4 regions of the Jeotgalibacillus sp. 10bf12 genome follow, and region 4 is predicted to be linked to each of the others. Evidence: a T-box and tRNA genes for the amino acid it is inferred to sense, from the RefSeq annotation. Region 4 holds a T-box; the other regions hold tRNA genes.
What was found. A T-box is a leader RNA that pairs with one kind of tRNA and senses whether it is charged. The one in region 4 lies ahead of serS (serine--tRNA ligase), so its partner is inferred to be a tRNA-Ser.
Positions count from the first base shown of each region.

Region 1: it has a tRNA-Ser gene. The T-box ahead of serS (serine--tRNA ligase) is inferred to sense a tRNA for this amino acid. The anticodon was not compared.
Region 2: it has a tRNA-Ser gene. The T-box ahead of serS (serine--tRNA ligase) is inferred to sense a tRNA for this amino acid. The anticodon was not compared.
Region 3: it has a tRNA-Ser gene. The T-box ahead of serS (serine--tRNA ligase) is inferred to sense a tRNA for this amino acid. The anticodon was not compared.

Region 1 covers NZ_CP200276.1:1,513,921-1,518,762, forward strand. Annotated here, with positions in the region: gene DH10bf12_RS07930 (Tex family protein) at 1-932, shown strand, start outside; gene DH10bf12_RS07935 (hypothetical protein) at 948-1,361, shown strand; gene DH10bf12_RS07940 (SprT family protein) at 1,378-1,851, shown strand; tRNA gene DH10bf12_RS07945 (tRNA-Asn) at 2,147-2,221, shown strand; tRNA gene DH10bf12_RS07950 (tRNA-Ser) at 2,229-2,319, shown strand; tRNA gene DH10bf12_RS07955 (tRNA-Glu) at 2,326-2,400, shown strand; tRNA gene DH10bf12_RS07960 (tRNA-Asp) at 2,432-2,507, shown strand; tRNA gene DH10bf12_RS07965 (tRNA-Gln) at 2,517-2,591, shown strand; tRNA gene DH10bf12_RS07970 (tRNA-Lys) at 2,599-2,674, shown strand; tRNA gene DH10bf12_RS07975 (tRNA-Leu) at 2,687-2,768, shown strand; tRNA gene DH10bf12_RS07980 (tRNA-Leu) at 2,844-2,929, shown strand; tRNA gene DH10bf12_RS07985 (tRNA-Arg) at 2,939-3,015, shown strand; tRNA gene DH10bf12_RS07990 (tRNA-Gly) at 3,032-3,105, shown strand; rRNA gene DH10bf12_RS07995 (16S ribosomal RNA) at 3,210-4,756, shown strand.
Region 2 covers NZ_CP200276.1:1,896,428-1,901,269, forward strand. Annotated here, with positions in the region: rRNA gene DH10bf12_RS09850 (23S ribosomal RNA) at 1-1,856, shown strand, start outside; rRNA gene rrf (5S ribosomal RNA) at 2,101-2,216, shown strand; tRNA gene DH10bf12_RS09860 (tRNA-Asn) at 2,222-2,296, shown strand; tRNA gene DH10bf12_RS09865 (tRNA-Ser) at 2,298-2,389, shown strand; tRNA gene DH10bf12_RS09870 (tRNA-Glu) at 2,399-2,473, shown strand; tRNA gene DH10bf12_RS09875 (tRNA-Val) at 2,492-2,567, shown strand; tRNA gene DH10bf12_RS09880 (tRNA-Met) at 2,589-2,662, shown strand; tRNA gene DH10bf12_RS09885 (tRNA-Asp) at 2,671-2,746, shown strand; tRNA gene DH10bf12_RS09890 (tRNA-Phe) at 2,809-2,884, shown strand; tRNA gene DH10bf12_RS09895 (tRNA-Thr) at 2,891-2,966, shown strand; tRNA gene DH10bf12_RS09900 (tRNA-Tyr) at 2,982-3,065, shown strand; tRNA gene DH10bf12_RS09905 (tRNA-Trp) at 3,071-3,144, shown strand; tRNA gene DH10bf12_RS09910 (tRNA-His) at 3,165-3,240, shown strand; tRNA gene DH10bf12_RS09915 (tRNA-Gln) at 3,246-3,320, shown strand; tRNA gene DH10bf12_RS09920 (tRNA-Gly) at 3,327-3,401, shown strand; tRNA gene DH10bf12_RS09925 (tRNA-Cys) at 3,413-3,486, shown strand; tRNA gene DH10bf12_RS09930 (tRNA-Leu) at 3,549-3,633, shown strand; tRNA gene DH10bf12_RS09935 (tRNA-Gly) at 3,640-3,713, shown strand; gene DH10bf12_RS09940 (B3/B4 domain-containing protein) at 3,985-4,635, opposite strand; gene queG (tRNA epoxyqueuosine(34) reductase QueG) at 4,699-4,842, shown strand, end outside.
Region 3 covers NZ_CP200276.1:3,109,049-3,113,890, reverse strand. Annotated here, with positions in the region: rRNA gene rrf (5S ribosomal RNA) at 31-146, shown strand; tRNA gene DH10bf12_RS16295 (tRNA-Val) at 165-240, shown strand; tRNA gene DH10bf12_RS16290 (tRNA-Thr) at 245-320, shown strand; tRNA gene DH10bf12_RS16285 (tRNA-Lys) at 329-404, shown strand; tRNA gene DH10bf12_RS16280 (tRNA-Leu) at 414-498, shown strand; tRNA gene DH10bf12_RS16275 (tRNA-Gly) at 515-586, shown strand; tRNA gene DH10bf12_RS16270 (tRNA-Arg) at 598-674, shown strand; tRNA gene DH10bf12_RS16265 (tRNA-Pro) at 704-780, shown strand; tRNA gene DH10bf12_RS16260 (tRNA-Ala) at 798-873, shown strand; tRNA gene DH10bf12_RS16255 (tRNA-Met) at 905-981, shown strand; tRNA gene DH10bf12_RS16250 (tRNA-Ile) at 992-1,068, shown strand; tRNA gene DH10bf12_RS16245 (tRNA-Ser) at 1,084-1,176, shown strand; tRNA gene DH10bf12_RS16240 (tRNA-Met) at 1,197-1,270, shown strand; tRNA gene DH10bf12_RS16235 (tRNA-Asp) at 1,277-1,352, shown strand; tRNA gene DH10bf12_RS16230 (tRNA-Phe) at 1,359-1,431, shown strand; tRNA gene DH10bf12_RS16225 (tRNA-His) at 1,449-1,524, shown strand; tRNA gene DH10bf12_RS16220 (tRNA-Gly) at 1,534-1,607, shown strand; tRNA gene DH10bf12_RS16215 (tRNA-Ile) at 1,616-1,692, shown strand; tRNA gene DH10bf12_RS16210 (tRNA-Asn) at 1,700-1,774, shown strand; tRNA gene DH10bf12_RS16205 (tRNA-Ser) at 1,782-1,872, shown strand; tRNA gene DH10bf12_RS16200 (tRNA-Glu) at 1,879-1,950, shown strand; gene DH10bf12_RS16195 (TraR/DksA C4-type zinc finger protein) at 2,190-2,792, opposite strand; gene DH10bf12_RS16190 (1,4-dihydroxy-2-naphthoate polyprenyltransferase) at 2,917-3,846, opposite strand; gene DH10bf12_RS16185 (isochorismate synthase) at 4,081-4,842, shown strand, end outside.
Region 4 covers NZ_CP200276.1:844,097-848,938, reverse strand. Annotated here, with positions in the region: gene DH10bf12_RS04005 (DUF4395 domain-containing protein) at 1-42, opposite strand, end outside; gene serS (serine--tRNA ligase) at 465-1,742, opposite strand; T-box leader at 1,843-2,057, opposite strand; gene pdxT (pyridoxal 5'-phosphate synthase glutaminase subunit PdxT) at 2,112-2,699, opposite strand; gene pdxS (pyridoxal 5'-phosphate synthase lyase subunit PdxS) at 2,716-3,597, opposite strand; gene DH10bf12_RS03985 (D-alanyl-D-alanine carboxypeptidase family protein) at 3,880-4,842, opposite strand, start outside.

The DNA.
Region 1 (4,842 bases), 670 kb from region 4:
GTGTGTATTCCGCATCTGATATCGCCCGTGAAGAATTCCCGGATCTTCAGGTAGAGGAAAGAAGTGCCGTATCAATTGCCAGACGTCTTCAGGATCCACTGGCTGAGCTTGTAAAAATCGATCCGAAATCAGTCGGTGTCGGTCAGTATCAGCACGATGTTTCACAGAAGAAGCTGAATGAATCACTGACATTCGTCGTAGAAACCGCAGTAAACAAAGTCGGTGTAAATGTAAACACTGCCTCATCATCACTGCTTCAATACGTGGCTGGCCTTTCGAAAACCGTTGCGCAGAATATCGTAAAAGCACGCGATGAAGCAGGGAAGTTCAGCAACCGCAAGCAGCTGAAGAAAATCCCGCGTCTTGGTGCAAAAACCTATGAACAGTGTATCGGCTTCCTTCGTATTGCAGAAGGAGAGAATCCGCTCGACCGGACAGCCATTCATCCGGAAAATTATCAGGATGTAGAAAAGATGATTAAACAGGTTGGCTCTGACCTGAATGCCATCGGTTCAGAAGAGCTGAAGCAGGCGATCATCCAGAAAACACCTGAGCAGTGGTCAGCAGATACAGACATCGGCATTCATACAATGAAAGATATTATCGAAGCGCTGATCCGTCCGGGACGTGACCCGCGTGATGAACTTGATAAACCGATCCTGAAAAAAGACGTATTAAAAATGGAAGACCTCAAGCCGGGTATGGAGCTGCAGGGAACTGTACGTAACGTAGTCGACTTCGGCGCATTCGTAGACATCGGTGTCAAACAGGATGGGCTTGTTCATATTTCCAAACTGAAAAAAGGGTTTGTGAAGCACCCGCTTGATGTCGTTTCACTTGGTGACGTTGTGACAGTATGGATCGAACAGGTCGATGCGAAAAAAGGCAGAATTGCACTCACTATGCTGCCACCTGCAGAACAGACAAACTAAATTGGAGGAAACATAATGGCATTTTATATCATTGCGATTGCAGCTGCCGTAGCAACGCTCGGTATTACTTTTAATTATATTGCTCACCTTGGGTCAATCATCAAAACTGCCGAGGGTCGCGGCGATGAGGGGATGACAGTGCAAACCTTACTCACGCGCTTCTTCTTTTCAACCATGATCATTGAACTTGTCCCGCTTGCTGTGATTGTGCTCGTGTATGCACTGATGGAAAGACCAGATACAGGACTGCCGGTTATTCCACTGATCATTATTATAGGATCAGCTATATTTGGCGTCATGCAGGTACTGATGAGAATGAGACAGGATGTTCCTGCTGAAGCAAAAGGCCAGGTCCGTTCATTTTCACTGATCAGCATGCAGCTGATTACGTCAATGCCATTGATCGCAATGATCTTCCTTTTTATCTAAAAGGAGGTAGCTGCTAATGACGAATGAAGAACTTCAACTGCTGACAGAACAGATCTCACTTGAATCGTTCAGAAAGCAATTTAAGCACCAGGCCTATTTCAACGGCCGGCTCAGAACGACAGGTGGCAGGTATCTGCTTGTCAGTCATCATATCGAAATCAATAAAAAGTACCTTGATGAACACGGCTACGCTGAACTTGTTGGAATCATTAAGCACGAACTTGCACATTACCACCTTCATATAGAAGGAAGAGGGTATCAGCATAGAGACCGTGACTTCAGGGAACTGATTAAAACAGTCGGTGCTCCAAGGTTCTGTACACCGCTGCCTTCACAAAAAAAGAAGCAGCTGCCACGCAACAAAGTGTATGAATGCAAAGACTGCGGTCAGCTTTATCATCGGAAGAAAAGGTTTGATACAAGTAAATACCGCTGCGGAAAGTGCAGCGGGAGGCTGGCCTTTTTAGGTGTGGATCAGTCACTTGCTTAATGATTGGCTGCCGGAAGTGAAACAGACTTCCGGCAGTTTTTTTGATTAGACGATAAAGGGGAGAGCTTTTCTTTTGAAGCGGGGGGATTGGTTTTGACATCATCTATGATTTGTGGTAAATTACATTCACTAGCCTTTGAAGCGGGCGGCATAGAAGATCAAAATAATTTAAAATTATTTTATAAAAACGATTGACTACTGCATTTAATATCTGTTATGATATTAAACGTCGGCAAGAGAGACGCCAAGAGAAACACTTACATAAAGGCTTGCTGAAACAACTTAATGATATCGTTCCACAGTAGCTCAGTGGTAGAGCAATCGGCTGTTAACCGATCGGTCGTAGGTTCGAGTCCTACCTGTGGAGCCATTTTTATGGGGAAGTACTCAAGTGGCTGAAGAGGCGCCCCTGCTAAGGGTGTAGGTCGCGTAAGCGGCGCGAGGGTTCAAATCCCTCCTTCTCCGCCAGAACATGGCCCGTTGGTCAAGTGGTTAAGACACCGCCCTTTCACGGCGGTAACACGGGTTCGAATCCCGTACGGGTCACCACTTAATTTTGATAAATACATAGTTTCACTCTGGTCCCGTGGTGTAGCGGTTAACATGCCTGCCTGTCACGCAGGAGATCGCCGGTTCGATCCCGGTCGGGACCGCCATTTAAGTATTGGGCTATAGCCAAGCGGTAAGGCAACGGACTTTGACTCCGTCATGCGTTGGTTCGAATCCAGCTAGCCCAGCCATTTTTTAGAGCCATTAGCTCAGTTGGTAGAGCATCTGACTTTTAATCAGAGGGTCGAAGGTTCGAGTCCTTCATGGCTCACCATTTTTGTTATCTGCGGGTGTGGTGGAATTGGCAGACACGCTAGACTTAGGATCTAGTGCCGCAAGGCGTGGGGGTTCAAGTCCCTCCACCCGCATTTTTATTTCTTTTTCAAAAAGCATTGACAACTAGAAGTTATATTGATATAATATTACTTGTCGCTCGAATACGAGCGGTCGTGGCGGAATGGCAGACGCGCTAGGTTGAGGGCCTAGTGGGAGAAATCCCGTGGAGGTTCGACTCCTCTCGACCGCACCAAACAAGTAAGCGCCCGTAGCTCAATTGGATAGAGCGTTTGACTACGGATCAAAAGGTTAGGGGTTCGACTCCTCTCGGGCGCGCCATATTTTAATTTTATATGCGGGTGTAGTTTAGTGGTAAAACCTCAGCCTTCCAAGCTGATGTCGTGAGTTCGATTCTCATCACCCGCTCCAATATTTTTGAAACATTTGAACCTTGAAAACTAAACAACCAAACGTCAACGTTTTAAGATTTTAAGTCTTTTTCGAACAAAAAAGACAATGAGCTTTTCAAACACTTTACGGAGAGTTTGATCCTGGCTCAGGACGAACGCTGGCGGCGTGCCTAATACATGCAAGTCGAGCGGACAGATGAGGAGCTTGCTCCTCAGATGTTAGCGGCGGACGGGTGAGTAACACGTGGGCAACCTGCCCTTAAGACTGGGATAACTCCGGGAAACCGGGGCTAATACCGGATAATTGAAAGAACCTCCTGGTTCTTTTATGAAAGGCGGCTTCGGCTGTCACTTAAGGATGGGCCTGCGGCGCATTAGCTAGTTGGTGAGGTAACGGCTCACCAAGGCAACGATGCGTAGCCGACCTGAGAGGGTGATCGGCCACACTGGGACTGAGACACGGCCCAGACTCCTACGGGAGGCAGCAGTAGGGAATCTTCCGCAATGGACGAAAGTCTGACGGAGCAACGCCGCGTGAGTGAAGAAGGTTTTCGGATCGTAAAGCTCTGTTGTCAGGGAAGAACAAGTACCATAGTAACTGATGGTACCTTGACGGTACCTGACCAGAAAGCCACGGCTAACTACGTGCCAGCAGCCGCGGTAATACGTAGGTGGCAAGCGTTGTCCGGAATTATTGGGCGTAAAGCGCGCGCAGGTGGTTCCAAAAGTCTGATGTGAAAGCCCCGGCTCAACCGGGGAGGGTCATTGGAAACTGGGGAACTTGAGTGCAGGAGAGGAAAGTGGAATTCCACGTGTAGCGGTGAAATGCGTAGATATGTGGAGGAACACCAGTGGCGAAGGCGACTTTCTGGCCTGTAACTGACACTGAGGCGCGAAAGCGTGGGGAGCAAACAGGATTAGATACCCTGTAGTCCACGCCGTAAACGATGAGTGCTAAGTGTTGGGGGTTTCCGCCCCTCAGTGCTGCAGCTAACGCATTAAGCACTCCGCCTGGGGAGTACGGCCGCAAGGCTGAAACTCAAAGGAATTGACGGGGCCCGCACAAGCGGTGGAGCATGTGGTTTAATTCGAAGCAACGCGAAGAACCTTACCAGGTCTTGACATCCCGGTGACCACACTGGAGACAGTGTTTTCCCTTCGGGGACAACGGTGACAGGTGGTGCATGGTTGTCGTCAGCTCGTGTCGTGAGATGTTGGGTTAAGTCCCGCAACGAGCGCAACCCTTGATCTTAGTTGCCAGCATTCAGTTGGGCACTCTAAGGTGACTGCCGGTGACAAACCGGAGGAAGGTGGGGATGACGTCAAATCATCATGCCCCTTATGACCTGGGCTACACACGTGCTACAATGGACGATACAAAGGGCTGCGAGACCGCGAGGTTTAGCCAATCCCATAAAATCGTTTCAGTTCGGATTGTAGGCTGCAACTCGCCTACATGAAGCTGGAATCGCTAGTAATCGCGGATCAGCATGCCGCGGTGAATACGTTCCCGGGCCTTGTACACACCGCCCGTCACACCACGAGAGTTTGTAACACCCGAAGTCGGTGAGGTAACCTTTTGGAGCCAGCCGCCTAAGGTGGGACAGATGATTGGGGTGAAGTCGTAACAAGGTAGCCGTATCGGAAGGTGCGGCTGGATCACCTCCTTTCTAAGGAAATATGACTGGCTCTTTGGGTCAGATCATAAACGATTGTTGACTGTTTGGTTGTTTAGTTTTGAAGGGTCAAACCTTCA
Region 2 (4,842 bases), 1.1 Mb from region 4:
AAAGGATGTGGGGTTGCTTAGACAACCAGGATGTTGGCTTAGAAGCAGCCATCATTTAAAGAGTGCGTAATAGCTCACTGGTCGAGTGACCCTGCGCCGAAAATGTACCGGGGCTAAACGATTCACCGAAGCTGTGGATGAATCTCTATGAGATTCGTGGTAGGAGAGCGTTCTAAGCGCTGTGAAGTCAGACCGGAAGGACTGGTGGAGTACTTAGAAGTGAGAATGCCGGTATGAGTAGCGAAAGAAGAGTGAGAATCTCTTCCACCGAATGCCTAAGGTTTCCTGAGGAAGGCTCGTCCGCTCAGGGTTAGTCGGGACCTAAGCCGAGGCCGATAGGCGTGGGCGAGGGACAGCTGGGGGGTATTCCTGTACCACCAACACATCGTTTGAGTAATGGGGGGACGCAGGAGGATAGGAGAGCACGCCGTTGGTTGCGCGTGTTTAAGCAGTTAGGCAGGAAATGAGGTAAATCCCGTTTCCGCGTAAGCTGAGCTGTGATGACGAGGGAAATTAGTACCGAAGTCTTTGATTCCACACTGCCAAGAAAAGCCTCTAGCGAGATGCAAGGTGCCCGTACCGCAAACCGACACAGGTAGGCGAGGAGAGAATCCTAAGGTGAGCGAGTGAACTCTCGTTAAGGAACTCGGCAAAATGACCCCGTAACTTCGGGAGAAGGGGTGCTCTATTAGGGTGCAAGCCCGAGAGAGCCGCAGTGAATAGGCCCAGGCGACTGTTTAGCAAAAACACAGGTCTCTGCGAAACCGTAAGGTGAAGTATAGGGGCTGACACCTGCCCGGTGCTGGAAGGTTAAGAGGAGTGCTTAGCGCAAGCGAAGGTGTGCGATTGAAGCCCCAGTAAACGGCGGCCGTAACTATAACGGTCCTAAGGTAGCGAAATTCCTTGTCGGGTAAGTTCCGACCCGCACGAAAGGTGCAACGATCTGGGCACTGTCTCAACGAGAGACTCGGTGAAATTATAGTACCTGTGAAGATGCAGGTTACCCGCGACAGGACGGAAAGACCCCGTGGAGCTTTACTGCAGCCTGATATTGAATTTTGGCACAGCTTGTACAGGATAGGTAGGAGCCTTAGAAACCGGAGCGCCAGCTTCGGTGGAGGCATTGGTGGGATACTACCCCGCTGTGTTGAACTTCTAACCCGGGCCCTTATCGGGCCGGGAGACAGTGTCAGGCAGGCAGTTTGACTGGGGCGGTCGCCTCCTAAAGAGTAACGGAGGCGCCCAAAGGTTCCCTCAGAATGGTTGGAAATCATTCGAAGAGTGTAAAGGCATAAGGGAGCTTGACTGCGAGACCTACAAGTCGAGCAGGGTCGAAAGACGGGCTTAGTGATCCGGTGGTTCCGCATGGAAGGGCCATCGCTCAACGGATAAAAGCTACCCCGGGGATAACAGGCTTATCTCCCCCAAGAGTCCACATCGACGGGGAGGTTTGGCACCTCGATGTCGGCTCATCGCATCCTGGGGCTGTAGTCGGTCCCAAGGGTTGGGCTGTTCGCCCATTAAAGCGGTACGCGAGCTGGGTTCAGAACGTCGTGAGACAGTTCGGTCCCTATCCGTCGTGGGCGCAGGAAATTTGAGAGGAGCTGTCCTTAGTACGAGAGGACCGGGATGGACGCACCGCTGGTGTACCAGTTGTCATGCCAATGGCATCGCTGGGTAGCTATGTGCGGACGGGATAAGTGCTGAAAGCATCTAAGCATGAAGCCCCCCTCAAGATGAGATTTCCCACACGCAAGTGGTAAGATCCCTGAAAGATGATCAGGTAGATAGGTTCGAGGTGGAAGCATGGTGACATGTGCAGCTGACGAATACTAATCGATCGAGGACTTAACCAAATATAAGAAAGTGGAAGCGACTGGTCAGCTTTGAGAGCTGGTGGAAGCCTGAATGGGTGAGACGTTAGTCTCAAACAGGCAGGGTGAAGCAGCCGAAAAGCTAGGAGCTGAAACTGGACTAAGGTTGATTCTCGGAAAATCTCTTACTTTGATGAACGTATCCAGTTTTGAAGGCGCGAAAAAAAGTGTTGCATTTGCCTTCGAAAAGTGTTATGATAGTACTTGTCGCCGAGTTGCGATATAGTCTAGTGATGATAGCGAAGAGGTCACACCCGTTCCCATGCCGAACACGGAAGTTAAGCTCTTCAGCGCCGATGGTAGTTGGGGGTTTCCCCCTGTGAGAGTAGGACGTCGCTAGGCAATATTCCACAGTAGCTCAGTGGTAGAGCAATCGGCTGTTAACCGATCGGTCGTAGGTTCGAGTCCTACCTGTGGAGCCATGGAGAGCTGTCCGAGAGGTCGAAGGAGCACGATTGGAAATCGTGTAGGCGGCTACCGCTGTCTCAAGGGTTCGAATCCCTTGCTCTCCGCCATTGCATACTGGCCCGTTGGTCAAGCGGTTAAGACACCGCCCTTTCACGGCGGTAACACGGGTTCGAATCCCGTACGGGTCACCATTTAAAATTTATTCCCATGGAGAATTAGCTCAGCTGGGAGAGCATCTGCCTTACAAGCAGAGGGTCGGCGGTTCGAGCCCGTCATTCTCCACCATTCTTTCTAACTTTATATCGTCGCGGGGTGGAGCAGTTCGGTAGCTCGTCGGGCTCATAACCCGAAGGTCGCAGGTTCAAATCCTGCCCCCGCAATTACCTTTGGTCCCGTGGTGTAGCGGTTAACATGCCTGCCTGTCACGCAGGAGATCGCCGGTTCGATCCCGGTCGGGACCGCCATTTTCAACTGATGGTTGAAAAATAATTATTTACATAGTAAGATAGAAAATGCTTAAATATTTGGCTTTGTAGCTCAGTTGGTAGAGCAATGGACTGAAAATCCATGTGTCGGCGGTTCGATTCCGTCCAAAGCCACCATGTATTGCCGGTGTAGCTCAACTGGTAGAGCAACTGACTTGTAATCAGTAGGTTGGGGGTTCAAGTCCTCTTGCCGGCACCAGTTTTAATTTTATATGGAGGGGTAGCGAAGTGGCTAAACGCGGCGGACTGTAAATCCGCTCCTTCGGGTTCGGCAGTTCGAATCTGCCCCCCTCCACCATTCATAGGGGCATAGTTTAAAGGTAGAACAGAGGTCTCCAAAACCTCCGGTGTGGGTTCGATTCCTACTGCCCCTGCCAATTTTAAAAATTTCATTACGGCGATTGTGGCGAAGTGGTTAACGCACCGGATTGTGGTTCCGGCATTCGTGGGTTCGATTCCCATCAGTCGCCCCATATATTGGGCTATAGCCAAGCGGTAAGGCAACGGACTTTGACTCCGTCATGCGTTGGTTCGAATCCAGCTAGCCCAGCCATTTTTTGCGGGAGTAGTTCAGTGGTAGAACACCACCTTGCCAAGGTGGGGGTCGCGAGTTCGAATCTCGTCTTCCGCTCCATTTTTATTTTCGGCGGTATAGCCAAGTGGTAAGGCACGGGTCTGCAAAACCCTTATCACCGGTTCGAGTCCGGTTACCGCCTCCAAATATTTTAAATAATTGTGATTTGTAATACGTACATGCGTATGATAAGATTCATACTATCATGCCGATGTGGCGGAATTGGCAGACGCGCACGACTCAAAATCGTGTTCCTTCGGGAGTGCCGGTTCGATCCCGGCCATCGGTACCAGCATACGCGGGTGTAGTTTAGTGGTAAAACCTCAGCCTTCCAAGCTGATGTCGTGAGTTCGATTCTCATCACCCGCTCCAACATACATAACCAACGCAGTGTTTCGTTTAACTAAAACGAAGCGGTGCGTTTTTTTGTGTCTTTAACTATGTTAAAGAGACTGTTTAGGAAGGCAGTGTCTCCAGTGGCTGGGAGGGATGAAGCCTCTTGGCTCACCGCCGGGCCACTTGGAGTATACTTCGGACCGTAAATCAGCGGTCTGCTTTAACAGGTCTATGTATTTAAATAAATATAAAAGCCTCATATATGATGAGGCTTTTTGATCGATCGTGTCCGGATGATATAATATATTTAAATAATTTGTGATGTTGCAGTACCTCCATTTACCTGGATAAACATATGCTTTAACGAATCAAGCAGCTTTTCCTGATCCTCAGTTGGCAGTGAGGGTCTGAAGTAGACAATGTGTAATGCTTCAGTTGTATCCCTGCTTACTGCAGTTCTGATTGAATCAACGCTTGGACTGCCGAATGGCCCATGATCATCAGCAGCGATAACCAGGTTTTCAGCAGAGTTTTCTCTGCCGTTTAAGCCTTCAAATTGCTGATGTTTGCTGCCGACCCTGATCTCAACTGGTCCGCTGATCTTTTCAGCATCGTATATGCCTAGCGGCGTTTCGTACTGCAGGGAAAAGAAGTTATTCAGATCAACTGCTGAATTAGCACTCGGCAGATAATTTTGTTTTGAAATTCTTCTGAGAAGAGCTTCGGTACTTGGTCTGTATCGGTTAGGATCTTTACCGAAATGCTTAAACAATTGTCTCCATTCAGCTATGCCTTCAAAGTCTGCCGGCTTCTTATCCTTCAGGTCAAAAAATAGTGATTCCTGAAACAGTTGGAGCCGCCCTTTTAGCATCTGAGGTGATTCACTGACGGTGACGTTTCGATAATGAATAATGCCAAATGAATAAGATGATAGTGATGAATGAACTGAAACTTCCATACGGTGGTCAACTCCTTTTGTATGCATTCAGTTTAACATTTCCATATAGAAAGGGGGATTAGAATGAATTATGATACGCTGAAACAGGAAATTATTGATCACATTGATGAACTGGGCATTGATAAAATCGGCTTTACAAGCGCAGGTTTCTTTTCTGATCTGAAAGGACGGCTGATGAGACAGGAAGCACTCAATTATCAGTCAGGT
Region 3 (4,842 bases), 1.2 Mb from region 4:
ATCCAGTTTTGAAGGCGCGAGCCTTTATAGTCTAGTGATGACAGCGAAGAGGTCACACCCGTTCCCATGCCGAACACGGAAGTTAAGCTCTTCAGCGCCGATGGTAGTTGGGGGTTTCCCCCTGTGAGAGTAGGACGTCGCTAGGCGGTATTACATAATACCGTGGAGAATTAGCTCAGCTGGGAGAGCATCTGCCTTACAAGCAGAGGGTCGGCGGTTCGAGCCCGTCATTCTCCACCATTATGCCGGTGTAGCTCAACTGGTAGAGCAACTGACTTGTAATCAGTAGGTTGGGGGTTCAAGTCCTCTTGCCGGCACCAGTTTTTTCGAGCCATTAGCTCAGTTGGTAGAGCATCTGACTTTTAATCAGAGGGTCGAAGGTTCGAGTCCTTCATGGCTCACCATGTTTTTATGCGGGTGTGGTGGAATTGGCAGACACGCTAGACTTAGGATCTAGTGCCGCAAGGCGTGGGGGTTCAAGTCCCTCCACCCGCACCATTTTAATAGTTACCATGCGGGAGTAGTTCAGTGGTAGAACACCACCTTGCCAAGGTGGGGGTCGCGAGTTCGAATCTCGTCTTCCGCTTACTCTATTCAGCGCCCGTAGCTCAATTGGATAGAGCGTTTGACTACGGATCAAAAGGTTAGGGGTTCGACTCCTCTCGGGCGCGCCATAAGAATACATAGAATAACACATAATCGACGGGGAGTAGCTCAGCTTGGTAGAGCACTTGGTTTGGGACCAAGGGGTCGCAGGTTCAAATCCTGTCTTCCCGACCATCTTTTATAATCATTATGGGGCCTTAGCTCAGCTGGGAGAGCGCCTGCCTTGCACGCAGGAGGTCAGCGGTTCGATCCCGCTAGGCTCCACCATATGTATTTTATGAAGTTACTTTATTTATTGGGCGGCGTAGCTCAGCTGGCTAGAGCGTACGGTTCATACCCGTGAGGTCGGGGGTTCGATCCCCTCTGCCGCCACCAATATAATAAAGGACCTTTAGCTCAGCTGGTTAGAGCAGACGGCTCATAACCGTCCGGTCGCAGGTTCGAGTCCTGCAAGGTCCACCATAGTCTTATCCATACGGAGGTATACCCAAGTCCGGCTGAAGGGATCGGTCTTGAAAACCGACAGGGGTGTAACAGCCCGCGGGGGTTCGAATCCCTCTACCTCCTCCATTTTTTTAACTTAATATCGTCGCGGGGTGGAGCAGTTCGGTAGCTCGTCGGGCTCATAACCCGAAGGTCGCAGGTTCAAATCCTGCCCCCGCAATTATCTGGTCCCGTGGTGTAGCGGTTAACATGCCTGCCTGTCACGCAGGAGATCGCCGGTTCGATCCCGGTCGGGACCGCCATTTTACGGCTTTGTAGCTCAGTTGGTAGAGCAATGGACTGAAAATCCATGTGTCGGCGGTTCGATTCCGTCCAAAGCCATCTTTTTTGTTGTCATGGCGATTGTGGCGAAGTGGTTAACGCACCGGATTGTGGTTCCGGCATTCGTGGGTTCGATTCCCATCAGTCGCCCCATTTGAGTATGCGGGTGTAGTTTAGTGGTAAAACCTCAGCCTTCCAAGCTGATGTCGTGAGTTCGATTCTCATCACCCGCTCCATTATATTTGGGCCTATAGCTCAGCTGGTTAGAGCGCACGCCTGATAAGCGTGAGGTCGGTGGTTCGAGTCCACTTAGGCCCACCATATTTGTTCCACAGTAGCTCAGTGGTAGAGCTATCGGCTGTTAACCGATCGGTCGTAGGTTCGAGTCCTACCTGTGGAGCCATTTTTACGGGGAAGTACTCAAGTGGCTGAAGAGGCGCCCCTGCTAAGGGTGTAGGTCGCGTAAGCGGCGCGAGGGTTCAAATCCCTCCTTCTCCGCCAGTTTTAGGCCCGTTGGTCAAGCGGTTAAGACACCGCCCTTTCACGGCGGTAACACGGGTTCGAATCCCGTACGGGTCATCATTAAAAGCAGCATGCCAATCAAATTGATTGGCATGCTGCTTTTTTGTCATCTTATAAACTTCTTTTCAATTAATCAGGAGACCCGTGGGGAACGTAGAGACTTAACACGATACATATACTAAACGTTACATCCTTCAGGTTTTTCTGAACAGCATAGATAGTAAATACTTTGACCACGTTGTTTCACAATCAAAAAAGTTCCCCTTCAACCTAAAGAAGGGGAACCGGATTAATGATTATTCGTCATCAGGCATAATCTTACGGTGTTTGCCATCCATCTCATTTGCTACATCTTCATCCTCATAATCTTCTTCATAAAGATCATCATAGCTTTTTTCGCCGCCTGCCATATCTGAAGGTGTTTCTGAAGTGCCATATCTGGCTGCCTCATCAAAACTGTTTTCGTAATCTCTTACGCCTTCGTCCTCACCCCGGTAAGGATGATCAGAGGATGGGCTGATCACTGATTCCTCACTTGGACGCTGATTTTGATTGTTATAATCTTCAGCATGCTCAACACAAGTAAGTGCTGTTGGCATGGCCTCAAGGCGTTCAAATGGGATATCCTCACCACTGACAGCGCAAGTGCCATATGTTCCTTCATCCATAGCTTTTAATGCTGCATTAATGTCGTCAAGTTCTTTTTGAATGTGTTCTTCGAGTGCAAGCTCTTTTTCACGTTCGAACAGATCCGTTGCATTATCAGCGGGGTGATTATCATAATTCGAGAGTTCAGTACTCTCGTAATCCTCTGTATTTTCATTTTGTTCAATAATCTGCTTTTTACGTGTATATAATTCATTTTTTAAAGTATTTTGCTGCTCTTTAGTAATCATCATGATTCATCCTTCCTTCTAATCTGCTGCATATTACAGTTTATCCTTCTCACAGGAATTAAAACCTTTTAAATGGTCTGTAAAGCTCAAAAATAAAAACCCCGCCTGATATGAGCGGGGTTCTGCCTTATGAAAAGTATCCGATTAATAAGCCGATTGATAAAAGAAATCCGAATATCGTATTGGTCTGTGCAGTTGCTTTCATTGCTGGCATCATTTGTATCGGTTTTGTTTTGCCGATAAACCCTTTTGTTGCTTTAACTGCTTTAGGGATACTCAAAAAGCTGATCAGCATCCACGGTGTCACCGCTCCTGTGATGACGAGAACTATGACAAAACCATAGGCAGTAGCAAACATTGAAGCAAGGAAATAAATAGCGTATTTACGGCCTAACAGAATCGCAATTGTTTTTCGACCGTTTTCCCTGTCGCCGTCCAGGTCACGTATGTTATTTGCCAGCAGGATCGCCCCGACCAGGATTGATACAGGAATGGAGACAAACATGGCAATTGTATTAATCATGCCGGTCTGAATGTAAAATGAGATCAGAATAATGACAAATCCCATAAAGAAGCCTGCAGCCAGTTCTCCAAATGGTGTGTATGCAATCGGTACAGGTCCGCCAGTGTAAAAGTAGGCTGCTGCCATACAGATTAGTCCAATCACCGCAATCCACCAAGAACTGTTAATACAGATGTAAATACCAAGCAGCAGTGCAATGCCGAACAATGAATATGCGAGGTTAATCACCGTTTTAGGTTTCACCCCGTTACGAACAATGGCTCCTCCGATTCCGACAGAGTTTTCATTATCAAGACCGCGTACGTAATCAAAGTATTCATTGATCATATTTGCTGCTGCCTGAATCAGGATGCTGGCTGTCAACATGGCCAGAAACAGCAGCCAGTCCATTTCAGTATAGTTTAGTGCGAGTACTGTACCAAGCAGAACAGGTACAAATGCTGCGGTCAGTGTGTGCGGGCGTGTCAGCTGCCACCAGATTCGCCACCCTTGATCGCGTTCAGGTCTTTCACTCATATTATTCTCTCCTAACATGTCTATTAAAGTTCGCATGGGCGAATTATGACAAAATATCTTATTCTATTATATCGTTTTTATGTCGTTAAAAAAAGAAACAGATTGTTTAGAAAAGCCTGTAAAATATTCAAGTGTAAACCGTTACAAAAAAAGCATTCATAAATGACGATTCGTTGACAGTCCTGTCAAAAGAAGTGTATCTTTAAGAGAGCAAACCATGGACAAATGTGCGTTTTTTTGGAGGGAAGCACAGTGAGAATCCTACATCAATCACAAGGATTTACAACTTTTGAACAGGCTTATGAAATGGCAGAAAAGTCAAATCGACCTGTCTTATATAGTAAAACGATGGAAGTCGAATCAATAGACCCTCTTCAATTTTATGAAGCGGGTTATTCTATCTTTAACGGCAGCCGTTCTTTCTGGCAGGATCCAAAGTCAGAGCTTGTCTTTGCAGGTGCCGGTTCTGCAAAAACATTTTATATAAAAGAGCGTGACCGTTTTGATTCACTGAGTGATCAGTGGAAAGCATTCCTTAAAAATGCAGTAATTGAAAAAGGAGACGCTTGGACAGGACCGGTTATTTTGGGCGGTTTCTCATTTGATCCGCAGAAAACAAGGAGTAAAGAGTGGTCTGCTTATGAGCAGGGTTATTTCCAGCTCCCTGCGTTTATGCTGACTGTTGATCAGTATGGCAAAACCTTTTTAACAGTAAATGTTGAATGCAAAAAAGGTGACAGTGCTGTTCAGGTATGGAATCAGATGCAAAAGCAGAAAACTGCATTGCTGAATAAATCAGTGAGCAGTATAAAGGATGTAAATGTTTTATCAATAAAAGAATTTGACCCGGCAGAATGGAAATCCTCCCTGACATCGGTTGTTAAGCAGATCAACCGCGGTGAGATTGAAAAGGTAGTGCTGGCAAGAAAAGTGAAGGTTACTTTTGATGATAAAAAGCGTTCTGACTCTGTACTTGAAAAGTTAAGAGATGATCAGAGTGAGAGTTTTATATTC
Region 4 (4,842 bases):
TGCCCGCACGAGCGGACGCGGGATAGATGGAGATGCTGCCATTTATATCAAACCTTTCTGATCGGAATATAAGTTTATAAGTTATCATACGCCCGATGGTATTAAAACGTCAAGTGAGGAGTTTGTTCCAGATGCAGTATTCTTCTGGGTGGATCGCGACAACTGGAGCGCGCATTGAGACAACCTGCACTGACACACATACATCTTCAGTCGCGTCGCATGCATTTAAGTAACAGGCTCTTAGTTTCTTAAATGCATGAAGAGGGTGGTGCGAATTGTAGTAATTACGACATCCGGAAGCGGGAATGCGGCAACTCCACTGGCGATTAAGACAACTCTCCGGATGGATCACAACATCCTGACGCCGGAATGCGGCAACTCCAGCAACAATTGATACATCCCCCTCCGCCCCCGACAGCAGAACACAAAAAGAGCCGCCCCACCCCGGGACAGCTCTTTCAAACTTATTTAGAAATAACCTTCTTACCACCCATATAAGGCTGTAGTACATCAGGCACCACTACGCTGCCGTCTTCCTGCTGATAGTTCTCTAAGATCGCAGCAACGGTACGGCCGATTGCAAGACCACTGCCGTTTAACGTGTGTACGTGTTCAGGCTTTGCATTTGGCTCGCGGCGGAAACGGATGTTTGCACGGCGCGCCTGGAAGTCTTCAAAGTTACTGCAAGAAGAAATCTCGCGGTATGTGCCGTAGCTTGGGATCCATACTTCAATATCGTATTTCTTTGCAGCTGTGAAGCCAAGGTCTGCTGTACACATGCTCATCACGCGATATGGAAGCTCAAGCAGCTGAAGTACTTTTTCAGCGTGACCAGTCAGCTTTTCAAGCGTTTCATAAGATTCTTCAGGTTTAGCAAATCGCACAAGCTCGACTTTGTTGAACTGGTGCTGACGAATCAGTCCGCGTGTATCACGGCCGGCAGAACCCGCTTCAGAGCGGAAGTTTGCGCTGTATGCCACATATGCTTTTGGCAGCTCATCTATTTTTAAAATCTCGTCACGGTGATAGTTTGTAACAGGCACCTCAGACGTCGGTACAAGGAAGAAGTCTTCCTTTTCGATACGGAAAGCATCCTCTTCAAACTTTGGCAGCTGACCTGTACCTGTCATACTTGCACGGTTCACAAGGTATGGCGGCAGCATTTCAGTATAGCCATGCTGATCCTGATGAAGATCCATCATGAAGTTGATCAATGCGCGCTCAAGGCGTGCACCTGCACCTTTATAAAAGACGAAGCGGCTGCCTGTTACCTTTGCAGCACGTTCGAAATCAAGCATTTCAAGGTCAGTTGCCACGTCCCAGTGAGGCTTTGCTTCAAAATCGAAGTCACGGATCTTACCCCAGTTGCGGATTTCAACGTTATCATCCTCAGTATCACCAATCGGCACGCTGTCATGCGGTACGTTTGGAATAGAAAGCAGCAGCGTTTCAAGCTTCTCTTCCACTTCACGCAGGCGCTCATCAATCAGCTTAATCTCATCACCAAGACCACGCATCTCAGCAATTACATCATCTGCATTCTTCTTTTCACGCTTCATCTGCGCGATTTCCTGAGACACTTCATTCCGGCGGCTCTTCTTCTCTTCCGTTTTCGTAATCAGCTCACGGCGTTCCTGATCAAGTGCCTGGAACTGGTCAAAATCCTTCAGGTCCTCCCCGCGCTTCGCCATCTTTTCTTTTATTTCTTCAAAATTGTTACGCAATCTTTTTAAATCTAACATGGTAATTCCTCCTTTTAGGTAATTTAAAAGCTCTGGGTAGAGGCGGGTCTGTCCCTGCTCTACAAAACAAAAAACTCCCGCCCACTTATTATTAGAAATAATAAGGGACGAGAGTTAAAGCCCGCGATACCACCCTGGTTGAAAGCACACGTGTACTTTCCGCTTAAGGCATAACGGTGCCTGCCCGTGGAATCTTACTTTGATTTCGGATTCCCGCTCCAGAATGGATTCACAAACGTCTTATGCCTGCTTGCACCAACCGCAGGCTCTCTAAAATAAGCGCATTTCGCTACTGCTTTCTGTCACAGCTTTTCGTTTGTTTTGATAAAAATTAGGTTACTACATGACCCGGAAAAGATCAACTGTTTTTTAAATGACGACTGCTGGTGACTCAACCATTTTAATGAAATACTCAGTTAAACGGTGGTCATCTGTCAGCTCCGGATGGAATGAACAGCCAAGGAATTGTCCGTGGCGTGCCAGCACGATCCGGTCATTGTGTGTCGCGAGTACTTCTGTATCAGGACCGGCTGATACGATGTGCGGCGCACGGATGAAGACTGCAGTATAAGGATCTCCTTCAACGCCTGTAATCGAAAGGTCCGCTTCAAAGCTTTCTTTTTGACGGCCGAATGAATTTCGCTCAACGACTACATCCATCACACCAAGGTGCGGCTCATCATACCCGACAATCTCTCCTGCAAGCAGGATCAGCCCGGCACATGTGCCAAATACCGGCTTACCTGAAGCAGCAAAGTTTCTCAGCGGCTCCATCAAACCATATACATCAATCAGGCGGCGCATCGTTGTGCTTTCTCCGCCTGGTAAAATTAATCCGTCAACTTCAGAGAGCTGTTCTGCTTTCTTCACGACAACCGCTTTGGCACCGCCTGCTTCGATTGAACGGACATGTTCGCGAACCGCTCCCTGTAAACCTAAAACACCAATTGTTGTCATGATGATCAGCCCTTTCTTACCAACCGCGCTCCTGCATACGGTCTTCTAATGAAATTGAAGAGATTTCCATCCCTTTCATCGCTGTACCAAGTTCTTTTGATACTTTTGCGATTAACTCATAATCCTGATAGTGCGTTGTTGCTTCAACGATCGCACGTGCAAACTTTTCAGGATTATCTGATTTGAAGATACCTGATCCAACGAAGACTCCGTCAGCGCCAAGTTCCATCATCAGTGCAGCATCCGCTGGTGTTGCTACGCCGCCTGCAGCGAAGTTTACAACAGGAAGACGTCCAAGTTCTTTAATCTCTAAAAGAAGGTCAAATGACGCACCAAGCAATTTCGCTTCAGTCATCAGCTCATCTTTAGACATATTCACAACTTTACGGATCTGACCGTTCACTTTACGCATGTGGCGTACTGCTTCAACGATGTTACCTGTTCCAGGCTCACCTTTTGTACGAAGCATTGACGTTCCTTCACCAATACGGCGTGCAGCTTCACCAAGATCGCGGCATCCGCATACGAATGGTACTGTGAAATCACTCTTCATTAAGTGATACTCTTCATCCGCTGGTGTTAGTACTTCACTTTCATCTATATAATCTACGCCCATTGATTCAAGTACACGAGCTTCTGTAATATGCCCGATTCTTGCTTTTGCCATGACCGGAATACTTACCGCGCTCATAACCTCTTCTACAATGCGAAGGTCTGCCATACGGGCAACTCCGCCATCTCTGCGAATATCAGATGGCACACGTTCAAGTGCCATAACTGCTACCGCACCTGCTGCCTCTGCTAACTTAGCCTGCTCTGCATTAACAACGTCCATAATCACGCCGCCTTTTTGCATTTCAGCCATTCCTCTTTTTACACGATCCGTACCTGTATTCATGGTAAAAGCCTCCTTCATCCTAGTAGAACAGTTCCGCAATGACCCGGGTCAGACCCTGTACTTCGCTGAAACTGGTGAATTTTGAATTAGTCTTGTAATTAGAATATTGTCCAGCTCTTAACGCTCATACAGCGCCCTACGCTTTTCGTTATCCCAATCTTTATCTTCACTAAAAAAGCACTCCATGTCAAGACATGAAGTGCTTTTAACACTTGAAATGGTGCTAAAAACCTTGAATATTACTTGGTTTTAGCGCATTAAAGTATGACCCAAAACATTTTCTTAGAACCAGCCTTTTACGGTTGTAGCGATTGTATCCCAAAGCCCGCCGAAGAAACCGCCCACAGCGCGCATGCTAAGGACAAACCAGTTCGCCTTTTCAACTGATTCATTTGTCACGACTTCCGCTTCAAGAGATGATGCCATACTGTCATCAAGGAAACCATATTCCCCGCCTGCAGCAGCCATGCTGATTGATCCAATCTGCGCACCTTCTTCAATCGGCGCCGTCAGTTCGCCATCTTCATTTAAAAGAGACTCATCAAGCAATAGCTCAGGAGTGAATTCAGCAGGGTCCTGACCATTTTCAAGGATGACCTGAACAGGCTCAGTCGATTCAATTCCTACTGAATCTTCCGTACCTTTATCAACGGCCATTGTTTCCTGGCCTTCTACTGTATAGTTAGCAGGCAGAATTTCCTGCATAGAGAAGTTACCGAATCCATAGTCAAACATTTCTGCTGTGGCACCAAAACGCGCAGCGTATGAACCAACACCATTTTCATCTGTCGCATTCATCACAACTGAGATCAGGCGCATGCCATCACGTTCAGCTGTTCCTGTAAATGTAAATCCTGCAAAATCAGTCGTGCCCGTTTTAAGGCCATCTACGCCTTCATACTCACCAATTAATGTAGGTAACATGAAATTCCAGTTATCCATATTTGTCGCATCATCCGTACCTTCACGGAATACTTTTTTAGGAATACTTGAGGTCTCAAGTACTTCCGGGAAATCATTTAATAAATGGTAGGCAAGCTTCGCAGTCCCTCTTGCTGACATCACGTTTTCTTCATCAACGCCAGTACTTTCAGGGTGATAGCCCATCATATCTGCATTGTTCAATCCACTTGAATTGACGAAATTATAGTTTTCAAGCCCGAGTTCAGCTGCTTTGTCATTCATCATTGTTACAAACTCATCTTCAGAGCCGGCTACCGTTTCTGCAAGGGCAATTGTCGCTGC